One region of the Pseudoalteromonas sp. CR1 genome, then DNA from elsewhere that is predicted to be linked to it. Evidence: predicted binding sites of a transcription regulator. Region 1 holds the regulator's gene; each other region holds the start of a gene.
What was found. Region 1 encodes sigma-54, which starts transcription at its own class of promoters, with help from an activator protein. Its sites were predicted from a motif close to GTTGGCACGNNNNTNGNNT; they were not measured.
Positions count from the first base shown of each region.

Region 2: KZZ04_RS06135 (amidase family protein) is a predicted target of sigma-54. The motif match lies at 1,892-1,910, and genes of this name have one in related genera.
Region 3: KZZ04_RS11195 (BON domain-containing protein) is a predicted target of sigma-54. The motif match lies at 2,033-2,051, and genes of this name have one in related genera.

Region 1 covers NZ_JAHXRM010000001.1:15,849-19,707, reverse strand. The annotation lists gene lptA (lipopolysaccharide transport periplasmic protein LptA) at 1-324, shown strand, start outside; gene lptB (LPS export ABC transporter ATP-binding protein) at 321-1,046, shown strand; gene KZZ04_RS00110 (RNA polymerase factor sigma-54) at 1,116-2,615, shown strand; gene hpf (ribosome hibernation promoting factor) at 2,642-2,929, shown strand; gene ptsN (PTS IIA-like nitrogen regulatory protein PtsN) at 2,934-3,386, shown strand; gene rapZ (RNase adapter RapZ) at 3,406-3,859, shown strand, end outside.
Region 2 covers NZ_JAHXRM010000004.1:209,932-213,790, forward strand. The annotation lists gene KZZ04_RS06120 (ankyrin repeat domain-containing protein) at 1-372, shown strand, start outside; gene KZZ04_RS06125 (TetR/AcrR family transcriptional regulator) at 604-1,257, shown strand; gene KZZ04_RS06130 (putative 4-hydroxy-4-methyl-2-oxoglutarate aldolase) at 1,261-1,743, shown strand; gene KZZ04_RS06135 (amidase family protein) at 2,082-3,290, shown strand; gene KZZ04_RS06140 (gamma-glutamyltransferase family protein) at 3,287-3,859, shown strand, end outside.
Region 3 covers NZ_JAHXRM010000011.1:57,468-61,326, reverse strand. The annotation lists gene suhB (inositol-1-monophosphatase) at 1-384, opposite strand, end outside; gene KZZ04_RS11205 (VOC family protein) at 635-1,051, shown strand; gene KZZ04_RS11200 (LiaF domain-containing protein) at 1,111-1,767, opposite strand; gene KZZ04_RS11195 (BON domain-containing protein) at 2,087-2,650, shown strand; gene KZZ04_RS11190 (YqaE/Pmp3 family membrane protein) at 2,714-2,872, shown strand; tRNA gene KZZ04_RS11185 (tRNA-Ile) at 3,159-3,235, shown strand; gene KZZ04_RS11180 (porin family protein) at 3,438-3,859, shown strand, end outside.

The sequences.
Region 1 (3,859 bases):
GTGCATAAACGCGATGAATTGGGTGATAACAAGCAACTGTTAATTGCCACAGGTACACCCGCTTATTTTGAAGAAAAACAAGCCAACGGCACAATAATGAGCGCCAGCGCTAATGAAGTTAGATACGATGTTTCTAAACGTTTTTTAACATTAATTGGAGATGCACAGGTCTCTCAAGCTGGGCAAAAAATGAATGCAAAAAGCATTACCTACGATATTGAGCAACAACTCATTAGCGCCGAAAAAGATGAAAGCTCAACTGACCGCGTGCACACCATTTTAGTACCTGTGGAGCCAAAAAAAAGCGATAAAGGTCAGCCATGAGTACATTAAAAGCAGAGCTATTAGCCAAAAGCTACAAAGGCCGAGAAGTCGTTAAAAATGTAGGCTTAGAAGTTAAAGCCGGTAGCATAGTGGGTTTACTTGGTCCAAACGGTGCGGGTAAAACCACCACGTTTTATATGATTGTAGGCTTAGTCCCTAGCGATAAAGGTAAAATATCTATCGACGAGAACGATATTACTCTTTTACCTATGCACAGTCGTGCTAGATTAGGCATTGGCTACTTGCCGCAAGAGTCGTCTATATTCAGAAAGTTAACCGTATATCAAAACTTAATGGCTATTTTAGAAACTCGAAAGGAGCTCACTAAGCAAGCCAGAGAAGATACACTTAATAATCTATTGGATGAATTTAGCATTCAACACATTCGCGACAGTAAAGGTATGGCACTATCGGGCGGAGAGCGTCGCCGAGTAGAGATTGCACGTGCTTTAGCTGCAGATCCAAAGTTTATTTTATTAGACGAACCGTTTGCCGGCGTTGACCCTATTTCAGTGTTGGATATTAAAAAAATTATTGAACACCTTAAAAACCGTGGTATTGGTGTATTAATAACAGACCATAATGTAAGAGAAACCCTTGATGTTTGCGAAAAAGCCTACATTGTTTCTCATGGGGAACTGATTGCTTCTGGTGCCCCTGAACACGTATTAAACGATAAAACTGTACGCGATGTATATTTAGGCGAGCAATTTAGGCTGTAACATTTACGCCTTATTTGTATGCATCTGCTAGTATTAATTATAACAACTTAAAAGGATTGTTAGAGATACATGAGGCAATCACTACAGCTGCGCATGGGCCAGCAACTTACAATGACACCTCAGTTGCAACAAGCTATTCGCTTGCTGCAATTAAGCACATTGGATCTTCAGCAAGAAATACAAGAAGCGCTCGACAGCAACCCATTACTTGAGGTTGAGGAGCAAGACTATGCCGATGACCTAGCAGGCAAAAATGAGCAAAAAGCAGATAATGATGAAGTGACAGTAAGTGCATCTGCCGATGAAGCCCCCAGTGAGTATGAACAAGACAGTGGTGAAGCCCTTGCAAAAGATACCGTCAGTGACGACATGGCAATGGACGTTAGCTGGGATGAGTACATGAGTGCCGCCCCAGCATCGTCTTCAGGCCCCATGCCTGAAGATGAGTCTATTTATCAAGGTGCATCGACTGAAACGCTTCACGAATACTTAATGTGGCAATTACAACTAACGCCATTTAGCCCTACGGATGAAGCGATTGCTATTGCAATAGTTGAAGCCGTGGACGACTCAGGCATATTAACCCTCAGCTGTGAAGAAATTTTAGAGAGCTTTAATCAAGATAACGACGATGACGTTGAGGTTGAACTTGATGAAATAGAAGCAGTTTTAAAGCGTATTCAATTATTTGACCCTGTTGGTATTGCAGCACGAAGCTTACAAGAATGTTTATGTATTCAGTTAAATCAATTTGATAAAGGCACCCCTTTTATTGACGAAACAAAAATGATTTTAACCGAGCACATAGATTTGTTAGCTGCTCGCGACTATCGTACATTAATGAAAAAAACGAAGCTCAAAGAAGATGAGCTTAAAGAAGTAATGACACTTATTCATACGCTTAACCCAAAGCCTGCAGACACAATAGTGCGAGAAGAGTCTGAATATGTAATACCAGATGTGTCAGTTAAGAAAATTAAAGGCCGCTGGGTGGTTGAACTAAACCCAGACAGCATGCCAAAAATTCGTGTAAACAGCCAATATGCTGCAATGTCGCGTACAGTTAAGTCGAGCGGTGATAGCCAGTTTATTCGCTCACATTTACAAGAAGCTAAATGGTTTATTAAAAGTTTAGAAAGCAGAAACGACACGCTTTTAAAAGTAACTAACTGTATCGTAAAGCAACAACAAGGTTTTTTTGAACACGGTCCAGAAGCCATGAAACCTATGGTTTTAAATGATGTAGCCGAAATGGTAGAAATGCACGAATCGACAATTTCGCGCGTAACGACTCAAAAGTACATGCACACACCGCGTGGAATATTTGAGCTTAAATACTTTTTCTCAAGCCATGTAAGCACCGAAAATGGTGGAGAATGTTCATCCACAGCGATACGAGCACTTATCAAAAAACTAATCGCAGCAGAAAACTCAGCAAAACCATTGAGTGATAGCAAAATTGCGGATATATTGGCTGAGCAAGGAATTAAAGTAGCAAGACGTACAATCGCAAAATACCGCGAATCTCTTGCTATTCCACCGTCAAATCAGCGAAAGAGTCTGATCTAAGACGCTAAACAAAGAGGGTAATGCTTATGCAACTAAATTTAACTGGTCGTCATGTAGAACTAACTGATTCATTAAGAGACTATATAAATACCAAATTTGCGAAGCTAGAAAGGCACTCTGATCATATTAATAATGTTCATGTCATTCTTGATATAGAAAAATTAAATCAAAAAGCAGAAGCAACTATTCATGTAAGTGGCGCTGAATTATTCGCATCCACTGAACATCAAGATATGTATGCAGCGATTGATTCATTGATTGATAAGCTTGACCGTCAAGTAATTAAACACAAAGAGAAGCTTGCTCGACACTAATATGATGAAACTAAGTTCACTTATATGCCAGGACTGCAGCAAAGCTGCGGTCCTTTTTAATAGTAAAAAAAGAATTTTAGAGTTTATTAGCGAGCTTGCTCACGATAAATTACCGTATTTGTCTCAACAAGATATTTTGGGCGCTTTATTAACTCGCGAAAAGCTAGGTAGCACAGGAATAGGAAGAGGCATAGCTATTCCACATGGTCGAATGAGCGGCGCACAAGAACCTTTAGCATTAGTATTAGTAAGTGAAACACCGATTAACTTTGATGCTATAGACAATCGACCAGTTGATATTTTTGTTGCACTCATCGTACCTGATGGTGATAACCAGCAACACTTAAAGACGCTAGCGACGATAGCTGATAAACTAAAAAACAAAGAATTTTGCAAACAGCTACGCTGTGCTAAATCGGACGCCGAGCTGTATCAAATTATTGTTGACCAATCGTAATAAATTTAAAGGGTGATTAATGGAGTTGATTATCATAAGTGGCCGTTCTGGTTCTGGTAAGTCGGTTGCTTTACGCGTTGTTGAAGATCTAGGTTATTATTGCGTAGATAACATCCCTGTAAATTTATTACCTTCTTTGGTAAGAAGCGTTTCTGATAACTACGATAAAATCGCCGTTAGCATCGATGTGCGAAACTTGCCAAAAGAACAAGATGAATTTAATCACATTATTGAATATTTACCGGGTTTTACAAAACCAACACTATTTTATTTAGACAGTGAAGATCAAACATTAATAAAACGTTTTTCAGAAACAAGACGTTTGCACCCTCTATCAATCGATTCGCTTCCGCTTGATTTAGCCATAAAAAAAGAAAAAGAACTACTTGACGTGCTAACTACTCGTGCCGATTACATGATAGATACCAGCGACTTGAGTGTTCATCAACTCGCTGAATCGATTCGTGAAAAAA
Region 2 (3,859 bases), on a different contig from region 1:
TATTTTGCCGCAGCACGCACAAACGACACACAAGTAATAGAACAATTTGTTGATGCCGGTATACCAATTGATAGCTACAACAATAAAGGTTACACCGCACTTATGATTGCCACCTACCATGGTAATAAAAACACCGTAAATACGTTACTGCAATTAGGCGCTAATGCCTGCCTTGAAGACAACCGCGGTAACACAGCGCTAATGGCCGCAATATTTAGAGGCGAATTTAGCATAGCTAAAACACTCGTTAGCCTTGATTGCGATAACGCGCATCAAAACAAAGCCGGTCAAACAGCCGAGCAATTTGCACAAACATTTGGCCAACAAAAAGTACTCGACTTGTTAGCGCAGGTAAATAATGAAAAGAAATAACAAGGGGCTGTTGATCTTTGTGAATTAACACGATTATAAACTGGCCGTTATTTGATCAGGGCGCGAGAATTGTAATCCAGTGGACTTAGTAAAGTTCAAAATAAATTAGTAAACGTCATTAGCCGAAGCATTAGCTAATGTGTGTATTTAAGTGTTGAAGCCACTTTAGTAATTGACCTTTCGGTCAGTAAAGCTACAATCAATCAACACGTTAAACTCGCATAATAAATAATGACCACACAAACAAAACCAAATAAAAAAGAAGTCACTCGGGAAAAAAACCAACTGCTTATTTTAAATGCTGCCGAGCAATTGTTTTCTCTTAATGGGTATGACGGTGCAAGCATGAGTATGGTTGCAAAAGAAGCGAACGTGCCTAAAGCTAACATACTGTATTATTTCAAAAGCAAGGACGGCCTTTACGAAGCCGTGATAGACCGCATAATAGCAAACTGGAACTTAGGCCTTGATAACGTCACCGCTGAAGACGATCCTGCTGCAGTGCTTTATAACTACATAAAAAGTAAAGTGATACTTGCTGTAAACCAACCTCTACAATCTCGTTTATTTGCCAATGAAATTTTACGGGGCGCACCGTATTTACAAAACTACTTTAGAACAAATACCCGCCCTTGGGTTAAACAAAAAATTGATGTGTTTCAGTCCTGGATGGACGCAAAAAAAATAGACCAAGTAGACCCCCATCACCTTTTATTTACTATTTGGTCAACAACACAATACTACGCTGACTTTCAGGCAGAAGTACTTTTGGTAATGAATAAACTTGAATATGACGAAACCGACGTGGCACAAATAACACAATCAATTGCCCACATAATTTTAAAAGGTATTGGCTTAAAAATACCCGTTCAAAATGAGAGCTAACACATGGAAAACTTTACAACCCCCGACCTATTCGACGATCACCGCAACTCGGTTCAAGTAGCAGATAGTGGCTTGCATCACTTTGGTAACAAAACCACCTTTAGTGGCCAAGCAGTGACCGTTACCTGCCCAGAAGACAATTCGTTTGCCGCCGATATTTTACATAAAGATGGCAAAGGTAAAGTGTTAGTAATTGATGGATTTGCTAGCAAACGCTTTGCTTTTATTGGCGACATTATGGCCGAACGCGCGCTACAAAATGGCTGGGAAGGTGTTGTAATAAATGGTTGTTGCCGCGATATAGAAATACTTGCAACAATGGATTTACCGGTCATGGCCCTTGGTTCAACCCCTCGCAGCACACTTAAGCGCGGTTTTGGCGATCAAGACCAAGTTATTAATATGCTAGGCACCGCAATAGCGCCAAACGATTGGTTGTACGCCGACGTTAATGGCCTAATAATTAGTAAAACCCCCCTTATTTAATAAGTTCATGTAAAAAACAAACCAACTTGGTGCAGCATTGCACCAAACTGGTTTGTTTTACGCTTAAAAACACCCATTCTTAAACGTTAAAATTATAAATACCCCTCTGCAACGCCCAAAAACCTGACCAATCGGACAAGAATAAAGTTTTGGCATCTGTTTTGCTTATACTAAGTTTGCTAAAACCAAAGTCACCAATTAAAAGTGCACTAATGCTGTGTAAATAAAAATAATATATTACGCAATGAACTTAAAAAAAATAACGACAACAGTCTTTTTTAATCAATTTAAAATTAGTAAATAACCATTTGGTCAGTTTTATTTCGATGGGTTACAAAATGAACACGCAATCAAAAACTAAAAACACAGGCATATTTTGTGACCATGGACCAAGTAATTGGCAATCAAGCCAAACGGGCGCACTTAACAATAAGCGCCTTGCTGTAAAAGATGTATTTGCTATTAAAGAGCATAAAAACAGTGCAGGTAATCCACGCTGGTTTAAAACACATCCACCAGCTAAACAAACCGCAAGTAGCGTAAACAAATTAATGGATGCGGGTTGTATTTTTACAGGCTTTACCCACACCGACGAACTTGCTTACAGCTTAGAAGGTAATAATATTCATTATGGCGCAGCACAAAACCCTAAATTAAAAGGGCACGCGTGTGGGGGGTCAAGTATGGGCTCAGCTGCAGCGGTAGCCGGCAATTTAGCTGACATTGGGTTGGGCACCGATACCGGCGGCTCTATTAGAATACCCGCAAGTTACTGCGGCTTATTTGGCATTAGGCCAAGCCATAACGTGATTGAAAAAGATGGCCTAATCCCGCTAGCACCGCCTTATGATACTATTGGTTGGCTTACCCAAAGCGCAGAACTATTAGAACAAGTAGGCAACGTATTGCTTCCAAATCAAACGGTGAGTAGCGTAAATACCTTGGTGATTTGCGAGCCGTTATTTGAGTTAGTAAGCCCAGACTTGCAAGCCCCCATTAAGCAACTACTAGAAAAAACCAAACCTTATTTTAGACACCACAAAGAATTTGCGCTGCCAAAAAGCAGCATTTTAAGCGAACTTGCCGATAGCTTTAGAATACTGCAAGGTCGTGCTATAGCTAAAGCGCATAAAGATTGGCTTCAATTGCCAGGGCACCCTCCCCAGTTTGCTCCGGCAATTGCTGCCCGTTTTAAAATGGCACTGGCACTCACTGCCCAAGAAGAACAAGAGGCACTTACTATACAAACCCAGTGGCAAACATTAATCGCTAAAAACTTAAGCTCAAACAGCTGCTTATTTTTGCCAACCACGCCAACAACCGCACCTAAACTGGGCGCCGACACAAGCGCACTGCGCATGCAAATTATAACTTTATCTGCTATTGCGGGCTTGAGCCGCTCGGCGCAAGTTCACTTACCATTGGCTAATTTAGATAATGGCCACCCTTATGGGTTTTCACTCATGATGAGCCATAACAACGATAAAAGCCTACTTGCCTGCGCAACGCAATTAGCTGCATATTTTAAACAGGAAACTCTCACATGAACGCACACAACATTGCATTTACAGCCCCGCACTTTGCTGCAACAGAGGCGGGCACATTAATATTAAAACAAGGCGGCACAGCCGTTGAGGCCATGGTAGCGGCAGCCGCAGCTATTAGCGTGGTTTACCCACATATGAACTCGATTGGCGGCGACAGCTTTTGGCTTATTGATTACCCAAATCAAAGCACCCCTACCGCAATTGATGCCTGCGGGCGCGCACCTAAAAACGTAGATGCCTATAAAAATGCCAACCAAATGCCTGAACGCGGCGGTTTAAGTGCGCTTACTCAAGCAGCTACGCTCCGCGGCTGGCAAAAAGCCCTTGAGGTAGATGAACACGCAGTCCTGCCGTTAAGTACTATTTTAGGCCCCGCGATTAAGCTTGCCCGCGAAGGGTTTACTGTTACCAAAAGCCTTCAAGCAGGTTGCGAAAAACTAGCAACGGTTGCTAATACCAATGGTGCCTTTAAAGCGCTATACATTCCCAACGGTAAACCGTTACAAGCAGGGCAACACTTTAAAAACCCAAAACTAGCCAATACCTTTGAACATTTGGCAAAACATGGC
Region 3 (3,859 bases), on a different contig from region 1:
AGATGCAGTGAAAAGCTCACCACGGATTGGATCATAAATAACGGCTTGGTCTAAACGACCTTTAACTTTAAGTGCAATAGAGATTGCGTAATGTGGGATACCTTTGATGAAGTTTGTTGTTCCATCGATAGGATCTACAATCCATTGGTAATCATCATCCTTGCCTTTGTGTTCACCTAGTTCTTCGCCCACAACAGAGTGAGTAGGGTAAGACTGTAAAATAGTGTCACGGATTACGGCTTCGGCTTCTTTATCAATATTAGTTACTAAGTCGTTAGCGCCTTTTTGTTGCACTTCAACTTTTGATAAGTCTTCGCTAGCGCGAAGTAAAATTTTGCCTGCGTTACGCGCAGCGCGAACCGCAATGTTTAACATTGGATGCATGGAGTTACCTTTGGGTTGTAAAAGAACGTTTGTATATTTCAGCCGGCGTATTTTAGCGACTTTTGACATAAAGTAAACAATAAACCCTAAATACTTGTGAGTGTTTTTTGTACAGCATTGAAAGTGTTGCACATTTAATTTAAATCATCGTGTATCTGCTCTATTACATATAAAAACTATAAAAAAGCACTTTACCTAAAGTTAGCTTGAGGTTTTATGATGCGTTTAAATTAACTCACAAGGACACAGTATGTATTTAGAACACGTAAACTTAGTTGTTAAAAACATCGATACCATGATTCGTTTTTACCAAGCTATTTTCCCGCATTGGGTAATACGAAGCGAAGGACGGGGTGATTGGTATGGAAAACCAAGGCGTTGGATCCACTTTGGTGACGACACGCAATATATAGCAATGAGCGATCATGGTGAGGGTGAAAACAGAGCGCTTTCAGGACATCAAGTTGGTTTTGCTCACTTTGCTTACGTAACGGCTAATTTAGATAATACGGTATCACGTTTAAATAAAGCGGGTTTTGCAGCATATAAGCACGGTACTAAAAATCCATTTAGAAAAAACATCTACTTCAGAGACCCTTCGGGTTTTGAGGTTGAGTTTGTAGAGTATTTGTCCGATGTTCCTGCTGAGCGAAATAATGATTTATAAGCCTGCAATTATAATATGGCTGCTAAAAAGCAGCCATATTAAAGCAAATACGGTTGTACTTATTTGTTACTTACCCCTAGCTGTGCCTTCAAATCGTTTGCAAAGCTAATAAACTTTTCTTTTATGGTACGCTTTACCTTTACTTCAACCGACCCTAATATCGCTTTGCCTTCAATATGAATGGTAGGGCCTTGGCGCTTATTTAATGTGACTGATTTGTTTTCTAAGGTGCTTAAAATACAAAACATTTTAGACACTACATTAACATGCTCGGGTACATAAATTTCGTCGCTACCAAAAATACAATTAACATGAATTGTTACGTTTTGATGTGTAAATATAGCGTCGGTGAAATCGAGTACCACAGAGCCCATATAATTATTTAGGTAAATATTTTTAGGCACTACCCATTGTCCGCTTCTCTCGTTTGAGCCCAAAATACTGCGAAGTGTAATATCGTCATCACTATGCTGTTGTGCACTGTAATTTGGCGTAAACTGCGATTGTTTTTCAGCTTTGTATTGCTTGTCGGTATTAAGTGTTAGGTCTTCTACTAACGTTAGCAGCACTAAATTGTCTTTGGCGTCCATTGCTTGGTCTAATCGTCTTTCAAATGCCTCAACCGATATAACGCCATGGCTATAGTTATAAATTAACTGATCAATCACTTGTTCGCGTACTTGCTCTATTGGGCGGTCTTCAACTTTAACTGACATGAGTAATTCCTTATTGTATTTGCTATTAGCTAACTAGTTAGCAAACCGTATACCATAATTAATTTTATTTATAATCAATGATTTAGTTTTATAATGCTGAATTATTAGTTGTTATATTAACGATACATTAACCAAAATAGCAATAATCTAGTAATTTTCACACTTTGAGAAAGTTTTACTCACTTCCCTGTAAATAGGGGGAATACGCCAAAGCTGTAATAATACAAATTTATCATTAAGTGATTGATTTTTAATGTTAAATAAAGTTGGCTTGATGTTCGCATTAGTTAAAGTGTCTTTAATCAAAAGGAGAAAGATTATGAAAACATTTAACAAATCTATTATCGCCGCGTTAGTTCTTGGTACAACAGCAATGGGTGCACATGCAAACAGCTGGGAAAACGAAAGTAAAGATGCTTGGATTGATGGCAAGGCAGAAACTGTGCTTCTTATGAACACAGACCTAAACAACTTTGACATAAACACTGATGTAACAAATGGCAAGGTAGTACTTACAGGTAAAGTTGATAGCGAAGTAGAAAAAGAGCTAGCAGAAGAACTTGTACTTAGTCTAGATGGCGTCATGGACGTTGAAAACAGCCTAACCGTTGTTAAAAACATGAGCGCTAAACATACAGATTCTAAAATGATGGATGATGATAACGACCTAACGGACGCTAAAATCACCACCGTTATTACAACACGTTTCCTATTTGATTCAGAAGTAGGTGGAACCGATATTGATGTAGATACCGATAATGGTGTTGTTACATTAAACGGTTCGGTTGAATCATCAGCGGAGAAGCAGTTGGCAATCGAAATTGCTAAAAATGCTGAAGACGTTCGTGATGTGGTAGATAACTTATCTATCGTAGCTGAATAACGTTATACTCAAAGCCCAGCATTGCTGGGCTTTTTGTTTTTAATTGTTTGAAGGAGCTAAATAATGGATATCATTCGTATAATACTGTCTGTTTTGCTGCCACCACTGGGTGTTTTTTTACAAGTGGGCTTAGGCATGCATTTTTGGATTAATATTTTATTAACGCTATTGGGTTACTTCCCTGGGTTAATACATGCAATTTATATTATTGCTAAAAAATAATGCGTTGCTGAGTTATGTTTATGCTAGTTGTAAGTAAATATCGCTCAGCGCATTCAATTAATAAATATTATTTTTAATGGTTTTTACCGTACCCACTCAAAATTTTCCCAAATTTAACCACTCTGCCCCTTTAAAAGATTACAATTTAAGCAGTTAGCTTACTGATTGTTAAAATAAAGGTTTTTGGTAGTGACAAGCCCTAAAAAAGTTTTTATACTGCAACCCGCTTTAGTCGCTCTGTGGCTAAACGCTTCAAAAATTAACTGCCTTGCAGTTATATAAAGTTGGCCCCTTAGCTCAGTTGGTTAGAGCACACGACTCATAATCGTTAGGTCCCCAGTTCGAGTCTGGGAGGGGCCACCACTTTTCAAATATTCTAAGTATATCCTAGTAAATACCAATTTATTGCACACTCAAAACGCTAATTTCTATATTATTTATTTTGCTTAACTTATATCTTGATTCTTAATTAATCTATTAACTTTCTTATTGCAATCAATAATATAGGTGTGTATTTTATTGGGTACAACAATGTGTTGTTTAAATATATCTAAAAGGAAGTACCATGAAAATGAATAAAGTCGCACTCTTATTATTAAGCTCCGTTTTTGCCACCCCAGCTGCATTTGCAGAAACACCTCACTTTAATTATGTGTCTGGCGGTTACTTAAATGCAGATCTTGATGGCGATGATGCAAATGGTTGGACGCTTGATGGTAGTAAATTACTAGGCGATAATTTTTTTGTGTCTGGTCAATATAAGACTGTAGGCGACTCAGAAGATGGTTTAGATGTAGATCTTAACTGGTTGAGCGCAGGCGTAGGTTACCGTACTGCAATGAGTGAAAGCACTGATTTTTATGGTTTAGTAACGTATGAAAACATAGAAACTGAAGTATCGTACAGCGGTAGTGATTTTTCGGATGATGAAAATGGCTATGGATTATCTGCGGGTGTTAGATCAATGCTAACTGATAGCATCGAAAT